3 regions of the Kocuria kalidii genome follow, and region 3 is predicted to be linked to each of the others. Evidence: riboswitches for the same ligand, from Rfam matches in the RefSeq annotation. Region 3 holds a riboswitch; each other region holds the start of a gene.
What was found. Region 3 has a riboswitch for S-adenosylmethionine ahead of ACH9D3_RS06630 (ATP-binding cassette domain-containing protein). Riboswitches for the same ligand answer to the same signal wherever they lie in the genome.

Region 1 (3,263 bases), on a different contig from region 3:
CTCCCACCAGCCGCCGGTCTCCGCGGCGCGGCGCTCGGCCTCGGAGGCGCCGGGGCGGGCCCGTCCGGTGGCCACGTGGGTGTCCCCGGTGAGGGCGTGCTGGACGAGGACCGCGTTGGACCGGTCCGGGGCGAGGGTCCCCCAGGTCTCGTAGGCGATCCGGACCCCGGGCAGCCGGAAGCCCGACTCGAGCTCCAGGGTGCCGATCTCGGCCACGCGCGGCACCCCGTCCTCGCGGACGTCGGTCCCGGCGGCGGCGCCCCGCACGACCGTCACGGTCACTCCTGTCCTCCGCGCGCGGCCGCGGCCGCGGCGAAGCCCTGCTCCAGGTCCGCGAGGATGTCGTCGATGTGCTCGAGGCCCACGGACAGGCGCACGAAGCCCGGCTCCACGCCGGACGCCAGCTGCTCCTCGGGGAGGAGCTGGCTGTGCGTGGTGGACGCCGGGTGGATCACGAGGGAGCGGACGTCCCCGATGTTCGCCACGTTGGAGTGCAGGGTGAGGGCGTCCACGAAGGCGGCCCCGGCCTCCCGGCCGCCGTCGAGCACGAAGCCCAGGATCGACCCGGCGCCCCGGGGCGCGTACTTCAGCGCCCGCTCGTGCCACGGCGAGGACTCCAGCCCCGCCCAGGACACCGAGCGCACGTCCTGGCGGGCCGCCAGCCAGCGGGCCACCGCCCCGGCGTTGGCCACGTGCCGCTCCATCCGCAGGGACAGCGTCTCGATGCCCTGCTCGATGAGGAACGCGTTGAACGGGGAGATCGCCGAGCCGAGGTCGCGCAGCAGCTGCACCCGGGCCTTGAGGACGTAGGAGAGGTTGACGCCGAAGACGCCCTCCGCGCCCAGGGCCTGGGCGTAGACGAGCCCGCCGTAGGACTCGTCCGGCTGGTTGAAGCCGGGGAAGCGCTCGGGGTAGCGGCCGAAGTCGAAGGCGCCGGAGTCCACGATCACGCCGCCGATGGCGGTGCCGTGGCCGCCCAGGAACTTGGTGGCGGAGTGCACCACGACGTCCGCGCCCCAGCGGAAGGGCTGGACCAGGTACGGGGTGGCCACGGTGTTGTCCACGATGAGCGGCACCTCGCTGTCGTGGGCGATCCCGGCGACCGTCTCGATGTCGAGGACGTCGTTGCGCGGGTTCGGGATCGTCTCCGCGAAGAAGGCCTTGGTGTTCGGGCGCACCGCGCTCCGCCAGGCCTCGGGGTCGTCCGGGTCCGTCACGAACGTCGTCTCGATGCCGAGCTTGGGCAGCGTGAACTTGAAGAGGTTGTAGGTCCCGCCGTACAGGCTGGGGCTGGCCACGACGTGGTCGCCCGCTCCCGCGACGTTGAGCACCGCGAACGTCGTGGCCGACTGTCCCGCGCTGACCATCAGGGCGCCCACGCCGCCCTCGAGGGCGGCGATCCGGTTCTCCACGACCTCCGTGGTCGGGTTGCCGATCCGCGTGTAGATCGGGCCGAGCTCGGCGAGCGAGAAGCGGTCGGCGGCGGCCTGGGCGTCCGGGAAGACGAAGGACGTGGTCTGGTGGATCGGCAGGGCCCGGGACCCGGTGACCGGGTCGGGGCTCTGCCCCGCGTGGATCTGCCGGGTCTCGAAGGACCAGCCGGCCGGGTTGTCCGGGGTGGGCCGTGCGGTCGTGGGGGCGCCGGTGCCGGCAGCGGGGGACTCGGACATGCCGTGGGACTCCTTGCGGTGTCAGGGGTCCGGTTTCCGGCCGAGCTGGTGCGGCCGAGCGACGGCCGGGCACCGGGGACCCGCGCTTGCTCGCTCGCGGGTCGCGAGGAGCCTGGTCTTCACCCAGGGCACCCCACCGCGGAGGAGGGTTGCCGGCCAGCTAGCTGGGGCTTGGACGCTGGCGCTCATGACCTGGACAACATTGTCCGGATTCGGGCGCGGCGGCGTCAAGCCGGGGCCGGGCACGACTCCCGAGAACGGCCCGGCCCGCGCGGCGCCGGACGCGCCGCGGACCGGAGTTCGGACCGGAAGGTGAGCCGGGGAGCGAACCGCGTCGTGGCCGGGCCCGGCCGATTTGGAGACGAAACTCACACGGTGCCACGATGTGGCCATGAGAGTCGACCACGTGTCCTACGCCTGCCGCCCGGAGGGCCTGGCGGCCACCACCGAGCGGATCGCCGACCAGCTCGGGATCGAACCGGTCAAGGGCGGTGTGCACCCCCGTTTCGGCACCCGCAACATGATCCTCCCCCTCACGAACCACCAGTACGTCGAGGTCGTCGAGGTCCTCGAGCACCCCGCGGCGGTGAAGGCCCCGTTCGGCCAGGCCGTGCGCGCCCGCTCCGAGGCCGGCGGCGGCTGGCTGGGCTGGGTCGTCGAGGTCGAGGACCTCGCGCCGTTCGAACGGCGACTGGGCCGTTCCTCCGTCCCCGGCTGCCGGGTGTTCCCGGACGGGCGGTGCCTGGAGTGGCACCAGATCGGGGTCAAGGGCCTGATCGCGGATCCGCAGCTGCCGTTCATGGTGCGCTTCGACTCCGGCCCGGAGATGCACCCGTCCCAGGCGCGGATCACGGACGTGGGCCTCGCCGGGATGTCGATCGCCGGCGCCCCGGAGCGGGTCACCGAGTGGCTGGGCGCCCCGGTCGAGACCGCCCTCGACGACCTCGACGTCGACTGGCGCTACCCCGCCGGCACCCCCGGGGTCCTCTCCGTCACCTTCAGCACCCCGGACGGCTCCGTCACCATCTGAGACCGCTGCGGCCGGGCACGCCGGTGCCCGGCCGCAGCCGGCTCAGCCCAGCAGCCACGCGGTGCCGAGGAAGCCCACGGCGTCCAGCAGGAAGTGCGCGACGACGAGCGGCATCACCCGCCCGGTGCGCCGGTAGAGCTCCGCGAAGACGAGTCCCATCACCACGTTGCCGAGGAAGGGCCCGATCCCCTGGTAGAGGTGGTAGCTGCCGCGGAACAGGGCCGTGACCACCAGGACCGCCGGCCAGCCCCACCCGATGCGGGTGAGCCGGTCGGTCAGGAACGCGACCACGACGACCTCCTCGAGCAGGGCGTGGCGCAGCGCCGAGAGCAGGAGCACCGGAACGGCCCACCAGTGCTCGCCGAGACCCGATGTGGTGACCTCCGCGGTGATGCCCAGGGCCCGCCCGGCCCCGTAGAGGGCCAGCGTCCCCACCCCCATGAGCAGGAAGAGCACGGTGCCCAGACCGAGGTCCGGGAGGGGCATGCGGGCGTCGAGCCCGATCCGCCGGCGCACCGTGCGCAGGGCGCCTGCGGAGCCGGCGAGCAGGTACAGCGCCAGCA
Region 2 (3,263 bases), on a different contig from region 3:
AGCAGGCCCAGGAGGCCCGCGAGCACCAGGGTCGCCGTGACCATGTACAGGGTCTCCCCGACGGCCTTGAGCAGTTCGGGTCCGAGGACCGACCAGTCCGTCATGCCGCCACCTCCCGCACGGTCGTGACCCGGGCGAGCTCGGCGACCACCTGGTCCACGGCGTCGTCGGCCCCCTGCAGCTCGAACGTGAGCGCGCCGAAGGACTGCTCCTGCAGCACGCTGATCCCCCCGAAGGCGATGGTGAAGCGCACGCCCCGGGTGACGCCGTCGGAGAGGATCCCGCCGATGTCGGTGTCGTCCCGGACGTCCACGGACACGAGCCGGCCGTGGTGGGTGCGCCGCAGCCGCTCCACCTCGTCCGGGCCGGGCTCGGTGTGCATGACCGACGAGACGAAGCGCCGTGCGGTCTGCGTGCTCGGCCGGGAGAACACCTCGGCCGTGCTGCCGTGCTCCACGACCCGCCCGTTCTCCATCACGGCCACGCGGTCGGCGATCGCGCGCACGACCTCCATCTCGTGGGTGATGAGCACGATCGTGATGCCCAGCTCCCGGTTGACCCGCTGCAGCACCTGCAGCACCTCCTGGGTGGTCTCCGGGTCCAGCGCGCTCGTCGACTCGTCGGCGAGCAGCAGCTTGGGGTTGGACGCCAGCGCACGGGCGATGCCCACGCGCTGCTTCTGCCCGCCCGACAGCTGCTCCGGGTAGTTGCGGGCCCGCTCGCTCAGGCCCACGAACTCGAGCAGCTCGGCGACCCGCTGCCGGCGCCGCTCCTTGGGCCAGCCGGCCCGCTTGAGCGGGTACTCGACGTTGCCCGCCACGGTCCTCGAGGTGAAGAGGTTGAACTGCTGGAAGATCATGCCGATGTCCCGGCGCAGCGACGCCAGCTGCGGCTCGGTGCGCCCGTCCACCCGGCGGCCGTCGACCTCCACGGTGCCGCTCGTCACCGGTTCGAGCCCGTTGATGAGGCGCACGAGCGTGGACTTGCCGGCGCCCGAGTAGCCGATCACGCCGAAGATCTCACCGCGGCGGATGTCGAGCGTGACGTCCTCCACGGCGGTGACCTCGCGGCGGGAGCGGCCGGTGCCGACCACGAAGGTCTTGCTCACCCCGGCGAACCGGACGATCGGATCCGCACCCGTCACTCCGACTGCCCCTGCAGGTCCTCGGCGTAGCGGGTGGTGATGTCCTCGAGCTCCTGCTGCTCGAGCTGCAGCGGCACCGCGGTGCCGTCGGTCTCGTTGGCCTCGGCCTCGAGCACGGCGGGGTCGTGGTAGAACCCGGCGACCTGCTGCAGGGTCTCGTCCTCGGCCCACTGCTCCTGGGCCGCGAAGAGGTTGACGTAGGCGCGGGCGCCCTCGCTGTCGGCGCCGTCCTCGAACAGCGCGTCGTCGGCGTCGAGTCCGGCGTCCGCGAGGAAGTCGTTGTTCACGATCGAGCCCTGGACGGAGTCCAGGGAGAGCACCGTCTGCTCGGCCGAGACCGGGGTGACGGAGACGGTGGAGTTCTCCTCGTCGATGTCGAACTCGGTCGGGGCCGTGGTCTCGGAGGTGAAGCGGATCAGGCCGGCCTCCTCCAGCACGAGCAGGCCGCGGGAGAGGTTGATCGAGTCGTTGGGCACGGCCACGGTGTCGCCCTCCTGGAACTGGTCCAAGGACGTGTACTCCTCCGAGTACAGTCCCAGCGGGTAGATCGAGGTCGAGCCGACCGGCGTGATGGTGTCCTCGGCGTTGTTGTTGTAGTCGGCGAGGAACGCGGGGTGCTGGAACCAGTTCAGGTCGATCTCCCCGCTGCTCAGGGCGGGGTTCGGCTGCTGGTAGTCGCTGAAGGAGACGTACTCGACGGTCACGCCGTTCTCCTCCGCCACCTGCTGCAGCGCCTCGTGGGTGGAGTTCTCGCCCACCACGCCGATGGTGACGACGCCGTCGTCGGCCGGGTTCTCGGCGCTGGTGCCGGATTCCCCGCCGCAGGCGGTGAGGGTGAGGCCGAGGGTGGTGGCCAGGGCGAAGAAGGTGAGGCGCTGCGATCGCATGTCGTGCCTTTCCGTGGGTCCGGGATGTCGGGGCTTCCCACCGGTGCATCACGGACGGCGGCCACGGTCGAGGGCACGCCGGAGGGCGGGTCCACGGTCGAACCGTACTTGCCGCCGGCCGTCGATGGCCGGTGCCGGATGGTTCACCTGGGGCACCCCACTACGGGAGAGGGTTGCCGCCCAGCAAGCCAGGGCTTCGCGCTGGGACTCGTCATCCGCCGGACACACTAGCACGTACGGCGGGACCAATCCGGGCCGGTCAGCGGGCCAGGACCTCGTGGGCGCGGCGCCGGGCCCAGCGCTCGGCCTCGAGCACCGCCTCGAGGTCCGGGCTGCCGGTCCCCTCGTGCTCGCCGAGCACCGTCTCGACCGTGTCCACGATGGACGGGAAGCGGATCCGGCCGTGGTGGAAGGCCTGCACCGCCTCCTCGTTGGCGGCGTTGAAGACCGCGGGGCACGTGCCGCCGCGCTCCCCCGCCGCCTTGATGAGGTCCACGGCGGGGAACGCCTGCCGGTCCAGCGGCTCGAAGGTCCACTCGGCGGCGCGCGTCCAGTCGCACGCCGGGGCCGCGCCGGGCACCCGGTGCGGCCAGGCCAGGCCCAGCGCGATGGGCAGGCGCATGTCGGGCGGCGAGGCCTGGGCGATCGTCGAGCCGTCCACGAACTGCACCATGGAGTGCACGACCGACTGCGGGTGGACCACCACGTCGATGCGCTCGAGCGGGACGTCGAAGAGCAGGTGCGCCTCGAGCACCTCGAGCGCCTTGTTCACCATGGAGGCCGAGTTGGTCGTGACCATCAGGCCCATGTCCCACGTCGGGTGGCGCAGCGCGTCCTGCGGGGTGACCGCTTCGAGCTCGGCCCGGGAGCGGCCGCGGAAGGGGCCGCCGGAGGCCGTCAGCACGAGCCGGTCCACCTCTCCGGCGGTGCCGCCGCGCAGCGCCTGCGCGAGGGCGGAGTGCTCGGAGTCCACGGGGATCAGCGCGTCCGGGTCCCCGGTGGCCGCCGCGGCCTCCTTGACGAGAGCCCCTCCGGCGATCAGCGACTCCTTGTTCGCCAGGGCGAGCTTGTGCCCGGCCCGCAGCGCCGCCAGCGTGGGGGCGAGTCCGATGGAGCCGGTGATCCCGTTGAGTACGAGGTCGGCGTCCGGGTGGGCCGCGGCCGCCGATGCCGCATCGGGTCCGTGCAGGACGTCCGGGCGGTAGTCCGTGGCCCCGGCGGCCGACGCGCAC
Region 3 (3,263 bases):
GCCGGGGACGGGGCGGCTCAGGCGGGCGGGAGGAACGGCGGATCCCGGCGGGGGTCGAGGGTCCAGCCCCGCCGGAGCCGGGGCCGGAGCTCGATCAGGGGGCAGGTGTCCATGACCACGTCGAGGCCGGCCCGTTCGGCCCGGGCGGCCGCGTCCTCGTCCACGACGCCGAGCTGCAGCCACACCGCTCCCGCGCCGGCGGCGATGGCCTGGTCCACCACCGCGCCGACGCGCCGGGAGTTGACGAAGCAGTCCACCACGTCGATCGGCCGCGGGACCTCGGCGAGCGTGCGGAAGCCGCGCTCGCCGTGCACCGGCTCGCCCTTCGGGTTCACGGGGACGATCGTCATGCCGAGGTCGTCCCGGAGCCGCCGCGCGACCGAGTGCGCGGTGCGGGCCGTGTTGCCGGTCAGTCCCACGACGGCCCACCGGCCGGGCCGGGTCAGGAGGCGGTCGATGACGGCGGGGTCGTTGCGGCTCATGCCCCCAGCCTGGCACGGGAACCACGTCCCCGCCCCGGGGTAGCGGGGGAGGTTCAGGAGAAGAGGGGCAGGAGGTCGGCGTACGCTCCCAGCTCCGCGCGCTCCGGGGCGGACAGCTCCGCCCGGCCGGTGCCCACGCGGGCGAAGTGCTCGTCGCTCCAGTGCTCGAGCGGCTCCCGCTCCCAGAGGTCGGTGAGGACCCGGCGGACCTCGGCGAGCCCGTCCGCGGCGGGCCCGGGCGAGCCGTCCAGGTGCTGGATCAGGTCCAGGTGGTGCACCGTGGCCTCCACCGCGAGGGTGCTCAGCAGGTCCTCGACGCGCAGCACGTGCCCGTCGGTGCGGACCGCGCCGCCGCTGCCGCGGTGCTCGGCCGCGTGCACGAGCGCCCCGGCGGTCCCGCGGTAGAGCTCGCGCACGGCGTCCCAGTCCGGGAGCATGGAGGCCGCCACCCGGGCCCGGCGCCGGCTCTCGGCGGCCGCCTCCGGGTCCCCGCCCCAGTCCGTCCAGTAGGTCGCGGCGTCCCGGTCCGGGCGGGCGGTCGTGGGCGTGTGCAGGGCGACCAGCCCCCGCAGCCCATCCATCGCACAGTGGTGCACGAGGTCCCGGACCGACCACCCCGTGCACCCGGTCGCGGCCCAGGAGTCGTCGTCGCCGAGGCCGTCGAGGACCGCGCCGAACGCCGTGCAGGCGTCGCGCACCAGGTCGGCTCGGGGCGAGGGATTGCGGCTCGTCATGGGTCCATGGTGGGGCACGGACGGCCCGCGTGCCACCCGGTCCCGCCGTCGCCGCGGAGGGAGCGCATTTGCCAGGGAACACGTCGAGGACGTTCAATGGACCGCGTAACCATCCGGAGCGGCTGAGAGACCTGGCTCGTCGACGTCGCAGCAACCGGCACGGATCCTCCTGATCCCCCGTGCAAGGTGCTAAAGCCAGGACCGATGGAGTTGATCATGAGCACCTCCCTGCTCCGCCCTGCGCCGTCCGGCGCACCGGGCACCCCGAAGCGCGCCTTCTCCGTGGCGTTCGAGCACGTCGGCAAGGCCTTCCCGTCCGGCCGCGAGACCCACCACGTCCTGCAGGACGTGGACGTCACCGCCGGGCCCGGCGAGGTGCTGGCGATCCTGGGGCCGTCGGGGTGCGGGAAGTCCACCCTGCTGCGCGCCGCGGCGGGGCTCGACACCGCCTCCGCGGGCCGGGTGCTCATCGACGGCACGCCCGTGTCCGGGATCGACCCGCGCTGCGCGGTCGCCTTCCAGGAGCCCCGCCTGCTGCCGTGGCGCTCCGTCCGCGAGAACGTCCGCCTGGGCCTGCCCCGTGGGCTCCCCCGCGACGAGGGCAACGCCGAGATCGACGACCTGCTGCGCCTGGTCGGCCTCACCGCGCACGCGGACCACCGCCCCCGTGCGATCTCCGGAGGCATGGCCCAGCGCGCTTCCCTGGCCCGGGCCCTCGCCCGCAACCCCGGCGTCCTCCTGCTCGACGAGCCCTTCGGCGCGCTCGACGCCCTCACCCGCCTCCGGATGCAGGACCTCCTGCTCACGATCCACGAGGCCCAGCCCACGACCGTCCTGCTCGTCACCCACGACGTGGACGAGGCGCTGCAGCTCGCGGACCGGATCGTGGTCCTGGACCGGACCGGCCCCACCGCCCCGGCGTCGATCAGCACGGTGCTCCCGGTGCCCGGGGAGCGCCCCCGGGACCGGTCCTCCGAGGTCCTCGCCGACCTGCGCGTGCAGCTCCTCGGCCACCTCGGCGTCGACACCCACCACTGACGCGACCCGCTGACCCGCCCCCGAACCGCCCCGCCCCGTTCCCCGGACCGCCGCGCCCGCCCGCGCCACCGGCCCCGCCCGTCCACCACGAAAGGCCCCGCCATGCCCCTGCCCCAGCGCTCCGTCCGCACGATCCCCGCTCTCACCGCCGTCCTGGCGCTCGCCCTGACCGGCTGCATGGCCGGTGAGGGCGAGGGCCAGGCGGAGGCCGCCGGCGACGGCACCGTCCGCGTGGACTGGGCCACCTACAACCCGCTCTCCGTCGTGATCAAGGAGAAGGGGTGGCTCGAGGAGGCGTTCTCCGCTGAGGGCGTCGAGGTCGAGTGGGTGCAGTCCGCCGGGTCGAACAAGGCCAACGAGGCGCTGCGCGCCGAGGCGGTCGACATCGGCTCCACCGCGGGCTCCGCGGCGCTGCTGGCCCGCAGCAACGGCACCCCGATCCACGTGATCGACGTCTACTCGCAGCCGGAGTGGTCCGCCCTGGTGACCACGGCGGACAGCGAGGTGCAGGAGGTCGCCGATCTGGCGGGCCGCACCGTGGCCGCGACCAAGGGCACCGACCCCTACTTCTTCCTGCTCCAGGCCCTCGACGAGGCGGGGGTGGACCCGGGGGACGTCACGATCCAGACCCTGCAGCACGCCGACGGCCGCGCCGCCCTCGAGAACGGCCAGGTGGACGCCTGGGCCGGGCTCGACCCGATCATGGCCGCCGCGGAGGAGGACGGCGCCGAGCTGTTCTACCGCAACGTCGACTTCAACACCTACGGCTTCCTGAACGCGCACGAGACCTTCCTCGAGGAGCGGCCCGAGGCCGCCCAGACCGTGGTGGACGTCTACGCCTACGCCCGGGAGTGGGCGCAGGCGAACACCCGGGAGACCGCGCAGCTGCTCTCCGAGGCGGCCGGGATCGAGCTGTCCGTGGCCGAGAAGGTGCTCGAGCGCACCAACCTGGACATCGACCACGTGCCCGGCGACGAGCAGCTCGCGGTCCTCGAGAAGGTGGGTCCGA

Region 1: it holds a riboswitch for S-adenosylmethionine, as region 3 does, so the genes downstream of both, ACH9D3_RS13030 (bifunctional o-acetylhomoserine/o-acetylserine sulfhydrylase) here and ACH9D3_RS06630 (ATP-binding cassette domain-containing protein) in region 3, are expected to answer to the same signal.
Region 2: it holds a riboswitch for S-adenosylmethionine, as region 3 does, so the genes downstream of both, ACH9D3_RS12820 (MetQ/NlpA family ABC transporter substrate-binding protein) here and ACH9D3_RS06630 (ATP-binding cassette domain-containing protein) in region 3, are expected to answer to the same signal.

Annotation. Positions count from the first base shown of each region.
Region 1 is NZ_JBISWJ010000087.1:22,808-26,070, forward strand. It holds gene metX (homoserine O-acetyltransferase MetX) at 1-282, opposite strand, end outside; gene ACH9D3_RS13030 (bifunctional o-acetylhomoserine/o-acetylserine sulfhydrylase) at 279-1,670, opposite strand; SAM riboswitch class IV at 1,748-1,863, opposite strand; gene ACH9D3_RS13035 (VOC family protein) at 2,062-2,700, shown strand; gene ACH9D3_RS13040 (CPBP family intramembrane glutamic endopeptidase) at 2,743-3,263, opposite strand, start outside.
Region 2 is NZ_JBISWJ010000086.1:13,460-16,722, forward strand. It holds gene ACH9D3_RS12810 (methionine ABC transporter permease) at 1-104, opposite strand, end outside; gene ACH9D3_RS12815 (ATP-binding cassette domain-containing protein) at 101-1,144, opposite strand; gene ACH9D3_RS12820 (MetQ/NlpA family ABC transporter substrate-binding protein) at 1,141-2,031, opposite strand; SAM riboswitch class IV at 2,131-2,247, opposite strand; gene dxr (1-deoxy-D-xylulose-5-phosphate reductoisomerase) at 2,291-3,263, opposite strand, start outside.
Region 3 is NZ_JBISWJ010000044.1:1,705-4,967, forward strand. It holds gene ACH9D3_RS06620 (CoA-binding protein) at 18-482, opposite strand; gene ACH9D3_RS06625 (maleylpyruvate isomerase N-terminal domain-containing protein) at 536-1,216, opposite strand; SAM riboswitch class I at 1,323-1,427, shown strand; gene ACH9D3_RS06630 (ATP-binding cassette domain-containing protein) at 1,433-2,254, shown strand; gene ACH9D3_RS06635 (aliphatic sulfonate ABC transporter substrate-binding protein) at 2,357-3,263, shown strand, end outside.